Regions from separate parts of the Paenibacillus sp. FSL R7-0026 genome, predicted to be linked through region 4. Evidence: riboswitches for the same ligand, from Rfam matches in the RefSeq annotation. Region 4 holds a riboswitch; each other region holds the start of a gene.
The links. A riboswitch is a leader RNA that binds a small molecule or an ion and turns the genes downstream of it on or off. The one in region 4 is predicted to bind thiamine pyrophosphate.

Region 1 (3,143 bases), 3.2 Mb from region 4:
AGCCATGATGCCTCCTGTTGCACAACGGAACGATCCCACCATACCTCATCAGCAGAAGCAGACAACGCAGACTTCCGATTGTCCTTGTAACTACTTAATTCACTGTATGAACGAAAAGGAGTTAGGAATCCCTGACGTTGCAGACCAACCTCTACCTCACTGAGTGTAGCCATTAGCACCTGTTGCTCGATAAGTAACTGTCTACTCTGCCTGGCGAGCTTAGCCATCAAAGGATGAGCAAAATCCTCACTATCTGCCGCCAGCATTCCAGCCGCCGCGCAAGAAGTGCCACCTGCAATCGCCGAACGCTCCAGCAACAGCACATCCTGTCCACGGGAAGCAAGCTCATACGCAATGGCACAACCAACAACGCCTCCGCCTACAATAATCGTTTCTGCATGAATCTTATCTGGTCTATCTGTAATGATCTTTTTCATCCTCTCATCTCCTTGATTCAGCGACTCAGACTTTCTGTAGCAACGATAGCCTGCCTTAATAATGCAGCCGCCCGATCCGGGGAATCGCTCGCCCATACATTCGAGATCACAGCGACTCCCTGTGCGCCTGCAAAGCGAATAGCGTGAATGTTTCCCGGTTCGATGCCCCCAATCGCCATGACAGGAATGGAGACACCAGAGCACACTTCAGCCAGAGCATATAATCCTCTTGGTTCAAGATCCGGCTTACTGTTGGTTGAGTAGACATGCCCGAAGAATAGGTAATCGGCTCCCCGTTCTTCAGCGAGTTTTGCCTCATCGATTGAATGAACAGATATACCCAGACGAAGGCGTTGCACATTGCTTATAACAGCAGGGTTATAGTTTCGTATCGCATCTTGCCCCCAATGTACACCGCCATAGATGTCATTCTGTGAAGGCAGCTCTGAACCATTGATAACGATACGACAAGATGGAACGCCAACACCACGCAGACTTTCAGCCCAACCGATCTTTTGTTGCCACGAGAGTTGTTTCTCTCGTATGTGAATATAGTCCACCCATGGCCAAACGTCCTTTGCAGCTTTTACAAAAGATGCTTGATCCCCTGCACCCGTAGATACAACATGCAATTCAAATGATTCTTGAACATGTTCATGAGAAATTACCGTACTGTTCATCTCCTTCCATGCGTGAATGCTATGAAAACACAAAAAAGCCACTCCCGTAGGGGAGTGGCTGCGTATTAATTATAGGACCAGATGACTGACTGATACATACAGTTCATTTCGTGCAATAAAGCTATAGACCCTATAGCCTTAACGTTATACACGCAACTGCATGTTTCAATTCGTTAAACAGACGGTTGAATCCTTCGAATTGCCGTTTGCTCAAGTCATTCACTGAAACGCGCTCGCCACTTCCCTACGCTGGTATGATCCAGATCAGGTGCAAAGGGTCCAGAATCGCATTCTTCCATCTCAGCCGCATCGTGCGGCCCCCCTAGTGTTCATATGAAGTTGTAGCCTATATTACCATAGACGGATTTTTTTGTCACCGTTCATTTCTATTAAGCATTGCTTGAATTGTCTAGTTTTTCTCAGACCATTCTTCAACATTCCATGTTTTGGTGACCCAACCCTCGTAGAAATCAGGTTCATGAGATACCAGTAACACCGTTCCCTTGAATTCTTGCAAGGCACGCTGCAACTCCGCTTTGGCTGTGACATCGAGATGGTTTGTCGGCTCATCGAATAAAATCCAGTTGCTTTCACGCATCAAGAGTTTGCATAAACGAACCTTGGCTTGCTCTCCACCACTCAGCATGTTAAGCGGACGGGTAATATGCTCATTTTTCAACCCACAGCGAGCGAGATGACCACGGACCTCATTCTGGGTCAAATGTGAAAACTCATTCCAGACATCCTCAATCGGCGTGATATTCCCAGCACGAACTTCCTGCTCAAAATAGGCCGTTTCCAGATAATCTCCCAAGAAAGTCTTTCCACTGAGTGGAGATATTTTTCCCAGGATGGTTTTCAGCAGTGTTGATTTACCCACACCATTACAACCTACGATGGCAATTTTCTCACCGCGCTCAATCGTCATCGTCATTTTGGGCAGCAAAGGATACGTGTATCCAATTTCAAAATCAATACCCTCAAAGACCGTTTTGCTGCTCGCGCGGGCATCCTTGAATTTGAACGTTGGTTTGGCTGCTTCATCTGGACGATCAATACGTTCAATTCTGTCCAGCTGTTTCTCCCGGCTCTTCGCTCGACCTGAAGTTGAAGCACGTGCCTTGTTACGCTGAATGAAATCTTCCTGCTTCTTGATGTACTCTTGCTGCTTCTCGTATGCATCAATATGCTGGGCTTTATTCATATCAGCCATCTCGAGGAACTTGTTATAGTTCGCTGCATATCTCGTTAATTTGGCAAATTCCAAATGATAAATGACATTTACGACTTCATTCATGAATTCCGTGTCATGGGAGATTAAGAGGAACGCGTGCGGGTAGTCCTTCAGGTAACGTGACAGCCATTCAATGTGCTCTACATCCAGATAGTTGGTCGGCTCATCCAGCAAAAGAGCTGTAGGTTTCTCAAGCAGAAGCTTGGCAAGAAGCACCTTGGTACGTTGTCCACCACTTAGAGCTGCGACATCCCGATCAAGACCAATTGCGGACAAACCAAGACCATTGGCCATCTCTTCCACTTTTACGTCAATCAGATAAAAGTCGCCCTGTTCCAGTTGTTCCTGAATATCGCCCATCTCTTCCAGCAACTGCTCCAGCTTATCTGGATCTGCATCTGCCATCTGGTCCGTAATATTCATCATTTCTTTTTCCAATTCAAGCAACGGAAGGAATGCATCTTTAAGCACGTCACGTATGGTTTTGCCTGGCGTAAGCTTCGTGTGCTGATCCAGATATCCATAACGGACCTTAGGTGTCCATTCCACTTTTCCACTATCTTTAAGCAATTTACCGGTAAGGATGTTCATTAATGTGGATTTACCCACACCATTGGCACCAACAAGTCCTACCCGCTCTCCGGCAAGTAAACGAAACGATACATTTTTAAATAACGTGCGATCTCCAAAATTGTGACTTACGTTCTCTACTGACAATAAACTCATAAGATGAGGTTGCTCCTATCTATTAGACATTACTTTTGTTATTGTTCCGAAACCCTATTCTAGCAC
Region 2 (3,143 bases), 250 kb from region 4:
CAGCCTCGGTGATAGGGAAGAGGGCAGGTCGGACACTTTTGTTTGCAGCGGGGCTTCGCTCTGGGATGATTGATACATGAATGCCCCTCCTTTGAAGTTCAGTTGAAGATAACAACGACATGAAAAGAGAATTGCGTCGATTTCAGAGCCTGCTTCAGAGCGATATCTTAATGTAATATATCTTTATCGTATGTTCCAATATAGTCAAAGTCAATTGATTGAGGGCATTTGTTACGCAATTGTTATATAGTTCTTAAGATATATGGGTAACATTACCTTAGTGTGTAAATTACAGGGGATTAAGTCTTATAAAAAGGAAAAATTTACACGTTTGCCTATTTTGATTTTGGCTCTTTTTGGTTTACAGATGAGACCGTTTCTCATATAATTTATGTAACCAAGTTTCATGTGATGAAACATGAGGAGGGCATTATGCCATGGAAGATCGCAAGTTAACCGTCCGGGCTGTGGAACGGGCGCTGGATATATTATTATGTTTTACCACACGCAGTGATCTGGGACTCACCGAAATTGCCAGCCAGATCGGCCTGCACAAAAGTACAGTCCACCGTTTGATGGCTACGCTGGAGGATCGAGGGTTCGTGATCCGCGATGCAGCAACAGAGAAGTACCGACTTGGCATCCGAATCTGGGAGCTGTCAGCTCATATGTCCCGCAGTGATGATCCCGCTATACTGCTGTTACCTGCGATGGAGCGACTGAGAGATCGATTGGGAGAGACCGTGAGTCTGTACCTGCGTGATGGAAGTGAACGGATTCGGATTCAGGCTGTGCAAAGTGATCAGGCGATCCGCCGTGTCGCTCCTGTTGGCGTTAGACTCCCGCTGTCTGTGGGGGCTTCCAGCAAAGTTTTGATGGCGTTTGCCACGGACGAGGATCGTGAAGAACTGATGAACGGGCCTGAATGGCCTGTGTTTATTGATCCGGCGGTGTATTTGGCGCAAATGGGAGATATCCGGGATAACGGATATGCAACGAGTTATGAGGAACGTGAGCCGGGAGCTGCCGCGGTATCTGTACCGATTATGGATCGCAGAGGCAATATTGCAGCTGCGCTCTCGGTCTCAGGGCCTGTCAGTCGACTTTCGCAGGAGACATTGCATGAATACGCACCTGTGTTGAAGGATGCAGCTACGCAAATGGGGCTCATGTTATCCTGATGTTGAGGTGAGGTTTTTCTCCAATTGAGTTGGTGTTCTGGAATATAAAGGTTGTTTTTATGTTCCGGTTGCGCTACTCTGTAATGGACGGCCCAACGGGGCCAGCTTCATTGAACATGAACGGCGGCTTATGTAAGCCGCAACTTACTAACGTTACTGGGGGAGTCCGAATTGTCCGGACTGAGACGGAATCGCATGAGATTCCGGACCCTTTGCACCTGATCTGGATCATACCAGCGTAGGGAAGTAATCGGCGATATGACCACAACCACCACATGATGTGACCCTTGTAGGGCTCCGTTAAGGAGCTGATTGAAGGTGCATTATTGGTGATGGACATAAAAGTCGGTTCCTTCGGGGATCGGCTTTTTTATATACAGTGAACGGGCGATATAGCGCGGATTTTATGGGCTCCTTTTTCAATAACCTGCAAAAGTGGGCTTGGATGAGGAGGGAAGTCTCATAGATCGATGATCTGTGGCAGCCTCCGTCTGTTGTTATCTGTACATGAAAGGTGTCTCCCTTGGTCTGGTGTAGGATCGCTCTTTCTTCTCTGCATTGCGCATGATTGGGACAGGTACGAAATTGAGCTAATGACGAAACCAACCAAACAAGCGACGAACACTGAGGAGGAGACAAGCGAACATGAGTACAGGAAATCAAACGGGACAACAAGCGATGGAACAGCAACATAACGATCAGCAGGTGGAAAAGGAAACAGGGGCGGCCGGACGGGTTCAGCCCTTTCCCGGCAGCCGCAAAGTCTACATTCAGGGCTCACGGCCGGACATTGCTGTTCCGGAGCGTGAGATAGCCCTTCATGACACGAATACTCCCCAAGGGGTGGAGCATAACGAACCGCTGCGTGTCTACGATACGAGCGGCCCGATGACCGATCCCGCATTTCATGCGGATATCCGTGCAGGTCTACCAGCTCTGCGCACTCGCTGGATCACAGAGCGTGGCGATGTCGAAGCTTATCAAGGCCGTACGGTTAAACCGGAGGATAACGGACTGAAGCCCGGAGGGAAGAGAGCCGGCGCCGAAGAGTATCCCGGATTACGTGGCAAACCCTTGCGGGCACAGCCGGGACGCTGTGTAACCCAGATGCACTACGCGAGGCAGGGAGTCATTACGGCAGAGATGGAATTCGCCGCCATTCGTGAAGGCGTGGAACCGGAATTTGTGCGGCAGGAGCTGGCGAGTGGACGGGCCATTCTGCCATCCAACATCAATCACCCGGAGAGTGAGCCGATGTTGATCGGTCGTCATTTTCACGTGAAGATCAATGCCAACATCGGCAACTCTGCCGTATCTTCCTCCATTGAGGAAGAGGTGGAGAAGATGACTTGGGCGGTACGCTGGGGATCGGATACGGTGATGGATCTGTCCACAGGCAAAAACATTCATACCACCCGGGAATGGATTATCCGCAATTCACCTGTGCCGATTGGTACGGTGCCGCTGTATCAGGCGCTGGAGAAGGTGAATGGCGAAGCGGAAGCGCTGACCTGGGAGTTGTACCGTGACACTCTCATTGAGCAGGCAGAGCAGGGCGTGGACTACTTTACGATTCATGCAGGTGTGCTGCTACGTTATATCCCGATGACCGCCAAGCGGATGACAGGTATTGTGTCTCGGGGCGGGTCCATTATGGCAGCATGGTGCCTTGCGCATCATCAGGAGAATTTTTTGTACACCCATTTTGAAGAAATCTGCGAGATTATGAAAAGGTATGATGTGGCGTTTTCGCTGGGAGATGGACTTCGTCCAGGCAGTATCTACGATGCCAATGACGAAGCTCAGATGGCGGAACTGGCTACGCTCGGGGAACTGACACAGATCGCATGGAAGCATGATGTGCAGGTGATGATCGAAGGTCCGGGGCATGTACCGATGCATAAGATCAAGGAGAATGTGGACTTGCAGATGGAGATCTGTAAAGAAGCACCGTTCTATACG
Region 3 (3,143 bases), 500 kb from region 4:
GTCTCCAAATGTGTGATCTTGAATGGCTTCCGGCTTGCTGATATAAGATATCAGGCTCCGAATCTCTGACGATAACCGCACTTTCGACACAACTCTTCTACAGCTTCCCGCCTGGAGAAGCCATATACCAGATTGTTCGCTCGCTCACCCTCAATAATCTCCGAGAATGACTTCTCGTGCACATTACCCAGGTTAATTACACCCTCGCCATCAAGACAGCATGGAACCACCGTTCCATCCACAAGTACAGCTGCCTGACCGCGAAGTGCGTGGCAAAAACCTTTGCCGTCATCTTCAGGTGCATCCAGACTTGGCCACTGGAACTCATGGTCCTGATTCAGGTATACATTCGGGGCAATTTTTACCCCGCTGCCTGGAACCACTTTTTCCTCAATGCGGAAGTCCAGATTGAACTCACGTTCCAGTACTTCAAGGGTCTCCCGATTTCGATTCATCTGAGCATTTGTGAAGTTATCCTGCGTCAGATTCCACAGCCGGAATGAGATGATGACATTGTGCTTAACGGCCTCGTGTACAAAGGACAAAATATGACGCAGGTAACCGTCACGGTCTGTTGAACCTTCATGCCCATCGAAGCTGTGCAGGGAGAAATTCATCTGCCGCAGCGCTGGTTTGCCAAGCAATTTATGCTGAGTCTTGGGTAACAGTGTACCATTCGTTGTAATGTTCACCTTGAGTCCCTTCTCATGTGCGGAATCGAGCAACAGATCTATTTTGGGATGCAACAAGGGTTCGCCTTTGACATGTAGATAAATATGATTGGTGTGTGGTTTAACTTGTTCCAGTATATTGTTGAAGACTTCAGGGTCAATGAATCCTTTGGCACGTTGCGTCTGCGGACAGAAGCTGCAAGCCAGATTGCAGATACTCGTGATCTCAATATATACTTTTTTGAACGTTTTCAACTCGGGTCCCCATTCTGCCTAGGAGGGAGAACAATCCCACCTGCATTTTGTGATCCGGCCTGTACGGGCCATCCCTATTATATCGGGTTCATGAGCCGAGGTAAATTGTTCAGTTATCATGCTGCCTCTTTACAGTTCATGTTCAAGTGATATATGCTGAACAGACAACTGCATATCTTGAACTTTTGCACTAGGGGAGCCTTGCGGCTGAGACGAATATGACTATTCGGACCCTTTGAACCTGATCTGGATCATACCAGCGGAGGGAAGTGGAGCGGCCTTTTAGTAAGCGGAATTTTTTCATGTATGTGAAGATTAAATTGCGGATTTAACTTACAGACCCACTCATTTCTCCGGAAATGGGTGGGTCTTTTTTGTTCCTTTTGCAGAGTATAGGATGCCGTTGTTATTCCAGCAGTCTGGCATTAAGGGGGTGAGGATCAGATGACCAACCATGTAACCATTGAGAACATAAGCTTCGCTTTTTCCGAAAAAAAGGATTCACCCGTACTCGCCAATGTGTCGCTTCAGGTTCAACAAGGAGAATTTGTCTCGCTTATCGGGTCCAGCGGATCAGGTAAAAGCACACTCTTCAAGCTGCTCGCAGGCTTGCATGAGCCAACCGTCGGCACCATCGATATTGCTGATGTACCGCACGGACAACGGCTCGGACGAGTCGCCTATATGCCGCAGAAAGATCTGCTGTTATCCTGGCGTACCGTCATGGAGAACTGCATGCTGCCTGCCGAGCTTGCACCAGGTCGACAGGACAAGGACAAACTACGAGCCGATATCATCGCAGGATTGGCAAGGTTCGGCTTGTCCCGTTATGAGCAGGCCTATCCAGATGAGTTATCCGGCGGCATGCGGCAGCGGGTGGCATTGCTGCGTACCTTGCTTACAGGCGGGCAGCTCATGTTGCTGGATGAACCCTTCGGTGCACTCGACGCCTTAACCAAACGAGAAATGCATCGCTGGTTGCTGGAGCTGTGGGAGGGCTTTGGCCAAACCGTGCTGTTCATTACACATGACATCGAAGAAGCCCTGCTGTTAAGTGACCGTATCATTCTGTTAACTCCAGGGGGACAAGGTCAGCAGTTGCGGGAGATGACGGTTCCTTTACCACGCCCAAGGCATTCGGACATGATCTACGAACCGGCTCTCGTGCAGATGAGGAAACAACTGGAGGAACAACTGCATGCAAAATGATAGAGCTGAGGTTAGCGTCTGGACGTGGTGTTTTAAGTGGCTCTCGAGGTCGTTTTCCCAATATGGTTTGTTTATTATGCTCATGCTCTTATTACTGGCGATCTGGGAAGTGATTGTGCGTATGGGATGGGTGCCCTCCTTCATCATTCCTGCACCCACAGCCATCGTAAGCTCACTGGTTGAGCATCGTCGTCTGCTGTTGACTATCCATCTGCCTGCTACCTTTATGGAGGTTGTTGTTGGTTTTGTCTTATCCATAGTGACTGGAATTACGCTAGCAACAGGCATGCATATGAACCGATCGATTGAAAAGGCCATATATCCCTTCATTGTGATCAGTCAGACCATCCCGCTGATTGCCTTGTCCCCGGTATTCATCCTGTGGTTTGGCTATACGTTGTGGAGCAAAGTCGCGGTGGTGTTCTTAATCGCATTCTTCCCCATTGTGGTCAGTACCTACGATGGACTCCGCCAAGGCGATTCAGAGCAGCGTGAACTGCTGCTTACCATGGGCGCCAGCAAGTGGGATATTTTTTGCAAACTCCAGGTTCCACTGGCACTTCCCTCTTTTTTCTCAGGGTTAAAGATGTCTGTGGTGTACTGCGTGGTTGGGGCAACGATTGGCGAATGGCTCGGTGGCAGCAAAGGTCTCGGATACTTCAGCCGTCGCATGTCCAGCAACATGAACACGGATGCGATGTTTGCAGCTATTGTGCTTTTATCCCTGCTGGGGATCGTTTTGTTTGTACTGATTGCCTGGCTGGAGAAACGGTTTTGCTTACGACGTCATGGAGAGAAAAAATAGCTGGATAAAAAAAGAGCAATTAGATGTAAACAAAACGATGAAATGAGGAACTTCATTTATGAATAACAAAGGTATATACTCCCTGCTTCCCATCATACTCATTAGCCTTTTGCTGATCGTTAGCGGATGCAGCACCACGAATACCAGCAAAAACACGCCAACAACAGATTCTGCAACTAATGCACAGCAAACAGATCCGTCTG
Region 4 (3,143 bases):
ATCATTAATCCGAAAATAATCTGTTCCTTCTTGCTGGTTGGCAATTCTCTCATCCTCTCTGTTTACCTTCGTAATTATAGAGATGACCAAACCCTCCACATAAGTGAACATTCTGTGAACAATTATGTTTTTTCCAATTTAAAATTGGATTTGACAACCATGTAGTACAGCCCTATGATATCCCTTAAAATGGTAGAAACATTCACTACATAAGGAGGATTTAGATTATGAGTTTTCAAAAACGTATTGACCATGTTGGTATTGCCGTACGTGATCTGGAGACCACGCTGCGTTTCTATACGGAGATTGTTGGTCTTGAATTAAAAGACCGGGTAACCCATACTAACGGCGTCATTCAGCTCGCCTTTCTTGGCTTCAATGGAAGTAACGAGACTGAGATTGAGTTAATTCAAGGATACAGCGACAAGCTGCCTTCCGAAGGTACGGTGCACCATTTTGCGATCCACGTGGATGATCTTGATTCTGAGTACAAACGCATTCAATCCACCGAAGCCGAATTTATCGATGGAGAGATTATCACACTGCCTAACGGTTACCGCTATTTCTTCATCTATGGACCTGAAAAGGAATGGATTGAGTTCTTCCAGCGCTAAGAATTGGAGCTGATTTCATGAACATTTTAATTACCGGCGCAGCCGGGAAAATTGGACGTGACTTGTCCCAACACTTGTCAGAAGCATTTCACCTGCGACTCACGGATTTGAATATCGACAGACTGCATACGTATCAAGGGACAAGCCATGAGATCATGACGCTGGATGTGACAGATCCCGAAGCCTGTCAGCATGCTTGCGAAGGCATGGATGTGGTTGTACATCTGGCGGGAGACCCTTCCCCGCATGCCGGATTTTATGAATCGTTGTTGGATATCAATATCAAAGGTACATTTAATATATTCCGTGCAGCTAAAGACCAAGGTGTACGAAGAGTCATTCTTGCAAGCAGTGCTCAGACGATTGAGGGGTACCCCATTGATGCTCAAGTCTATCCGGACATGCCCACACGCCCGCGGAATTTGTACGGGGTTAGCAAATGTTTTGGAGAATCGCTCGCTTCCTATTTTGCGTATACCGAAGGTTTACAAAGTGTTGCGGTACGTATAGGTGCATATGATGATTTTCAACCGGACGGACCAGTGCTGGAGGCAAGGGATATGAGCGCGTATATTAGTCCGGCTGACTTGTGCGATTTGATGTTCAAAGCAATTACAACTACAGATCTGGAGCCCTTCACCATACTGCATGGGATCTCGAATAATCGGTTTAAACGATTGAATCTGGAAACCACTCAGAGACAGGTAGGTTATGAGCCCAAATCCGATGCTTTTGCACTCAGTCAGATTTCCTTATATGATTCGCCACGATAATTATTGAAAATAACACATCCAAACAGGCTGATATACATATGTATATCAGCCTCTTTGATAAGTTCATACGTGTCCCCATCCAGTTCCTGACTGGACACGTTCCACCCGCTGGCCTATAATTACACCTAGTAATGCCCGTAACTTCATAGTTTCCCAGGGGAGTCGGAATTGGCCGGCTGAGAGTGTATCCCACCAAGATACTAACCCTTAGACCTGATCTGGATCATGCCAGCGTAGGAATCGGAGTATATCGAAATGGCACAGCCCTATGGCTGAACGCCACCTCTCTAACGCCTGCACGCGTCCCGGAATACGGGGCGCTTTTTTTGTTACTATCAGAAAGTATAAGTTTGGAAGCATCACCTTTCTGATATTGCAAGAAAAACTGCCGCTAAACGCGGTCTGGCTTCCTTGAATGACATCGATGGACGTTTACTTACGCTCAAAAATAACGTCATCCGGATCTCAACTGGTATAAATCTGTCGATTTATGCAAGATGATTGGATATGAAGCCAAGGAGTACCCCGTGCCAATCGGCCGGACATACCGAAGGAGAGAACCACAGATGAAATGGAGTAAAACGATGGGATTGTTGCTCTTATGCGTGCTTATGGTGACTGTAGCCGCATGTGGTAGCAAAGAAGCTGCCCCAGCTGGGCAGAACGGCAACACAAATACGGAAAGCAGCAACGAAGGTGACACTGCCGCCATGAAAGATATTAAAGTGGTGCTCGACTGGACACCAAATACGAATCATACAGGCCTGTATGCAGCTGTAGATCAAGGTTTTTATAAGGCCGAAGGCTTGAACGTGGAGATTGTACAACCAGGTGCCGGTGGCGCAGATACAATGGTTGCCTCGAATGAAGTGCCTTTTGGCGTAAGTTATCAGGAGAGTGTAACTCAAGCCCGCACACAGGGTGTTCCATTGGTCTCCATCGCAGCAGTTATTCAGCATAATACATCCGGGTTCGCTGCTCCGGCGGATCGGAAGATCAAATCACCGAAAGATTTTGAAGGTAAAACCTATGGCGGATGGGGCTCCCCTGTGGAAGAAGCCGTGATGCAATCCATTATGGAAGGCGAAGGCGCCGATGTATCCAAAGTGAAAAACATTAACATGGGTGATGCCGACTTTTTCACCGCAGTGAAACGGGATATTGATTTCGCGTGGATTTTCTACGCTTGGACGGGGATTGAAGCCGAACTACGCGGGGAACCGATCGACATGTTATATGTGAAGGATTATTCAGATGCACTGGATTATTACACGCCTGTCCTCGTAACAAACGAGCAGACGATCCAAAACGACCCTGAGCTGGTGAAAGCGTTCCTGAAAGCCACCTCCGAAGGATATCAATACGCAATTGATCATCCTGAAGACGCAGCGAACATTCTGATCAAGGCTGTACCGGATCTGGATAAAGACCTCGTACTGGCAAGCCAGAAATGGCTTAGTCCCAAGTACACAGATGACGCCCCGCGTTGGGGTGAGCAAAAGCAGGAAGTATGGCAGAACTACACCGACTGGATGTTTAGCAAAAAACTGCTGGATGAACAGATCGATGTGAGCAAGGCATATACAAACGAGTTTTTACCCCAATAAAAATTGCTTAAGTTTAACTTTTTTACACAAGAACGAAGAGTACAGAACCCATCTGAAGAAGCGAAGCGTTCGCCTTTATCCCCGGATTTCCCCATTGAAAATGGATTCAAGAAATCTGGGGATAACAGCGATCGGAAGAGGGTACTGCA

Region 1: linked by a shared signal. The riboswitch ahead of MKY44_RS16270 (thiamine phosphate synthase) and the one ahead of MKY44_RS02380 (ABC transporter substrate-binding protein) in region 4 are both predicted to bind thiamine pyrophosphate.
Region 2: linked by a shared signal. The riboswitch ahead of thiC (phosphomethylpyrimidine synthase ThiC) and the one ahead of MKY44_RS02380 (ABC transporter substrate-binding protein) in region 4 are both predicted to bind thiamine pyrophosphate.
Region 3: linked by a shared signal. The riboswitch ahead of MKY44_RS04500 (ABC transporter ATP-binding protein) and the one ahead of MKY44_RS02380 (ABC transporter substrate-binding protein) in region 4 are both predicted to bind thiamine pyrophosphate.

What each region holds. Positions count from the first base shown of each region.
Region 1 is NZ_JBBORG010000001.1:3,694,955-3,698,097, forward strand. It holds gene thiO (glycine oxidase ThiO) at 1-437, opposite strand, end outside; gene MKY44_RS16270 (thiamine phosphate synthase) at 455-1,117, opposite strand; TPP riboswitch at 1,342-1,451, opposite strand; gene MKY44_RS16275 (ABC-F family ATP-binding cassette domain-containing protein) at 1,527-3,077, opposite strand.
Region 2 is NZ_JBBORG010000001.1:739,865-743,007, forward strand. It holds gene MKY44_RS03480 (alpha/beta hydrolase) at 1-78, opposite strand, end outside; gene MKY44_RS03485 (IclR family transcriptional regulator) at 438-1,181, shown strand; TPP riboswitch at 1,330-1,443, shown strand; gene thiC (phosphomethylpyrimidine synthase ThiC) at 1,860-3,143, shown strand, end outside.
Region 3 is NZ_JBBORG010000001.1:991,067-994,209, reverse strand. It holds gene MKY44_RS04505 (radical SAM/SPASM domain-containing protein) at 51-926, opposite strand; TPP riboswitch at 1,109-1,211, shown strand; gene MKY44_RS04500 (ABC transporter ATP-binding protein) at 1,371-2,135, shown strand; gene MKY44_RS04495 (ABC transporter permease) at 2,125-2,940, shown strand; gene MKY44_RS04490 (ABC transporter substrate-binding protein) at 2,999-3,143, shown strand, end outside.
Region 4 is NZ_JBBORG010000001.1:490,562-493,704, reverse strand. It holds gene MKY44_RS02395 (hypothetical protein) at 1-53, opposite strand, end outside; gene MKY44_RS02390 (VOC family protein) at 228-614, shown strand; gene MKY44_RS02385 (NAD-dependent epimerase/dehydratase family protein) at 632-1,387, shown strand; TPP riboswitch at 1,533-1,645, shown strand; gene MKY44_RS02380 (ABC transporter substrate-binding protein) at 1,954-2,994, shown strand.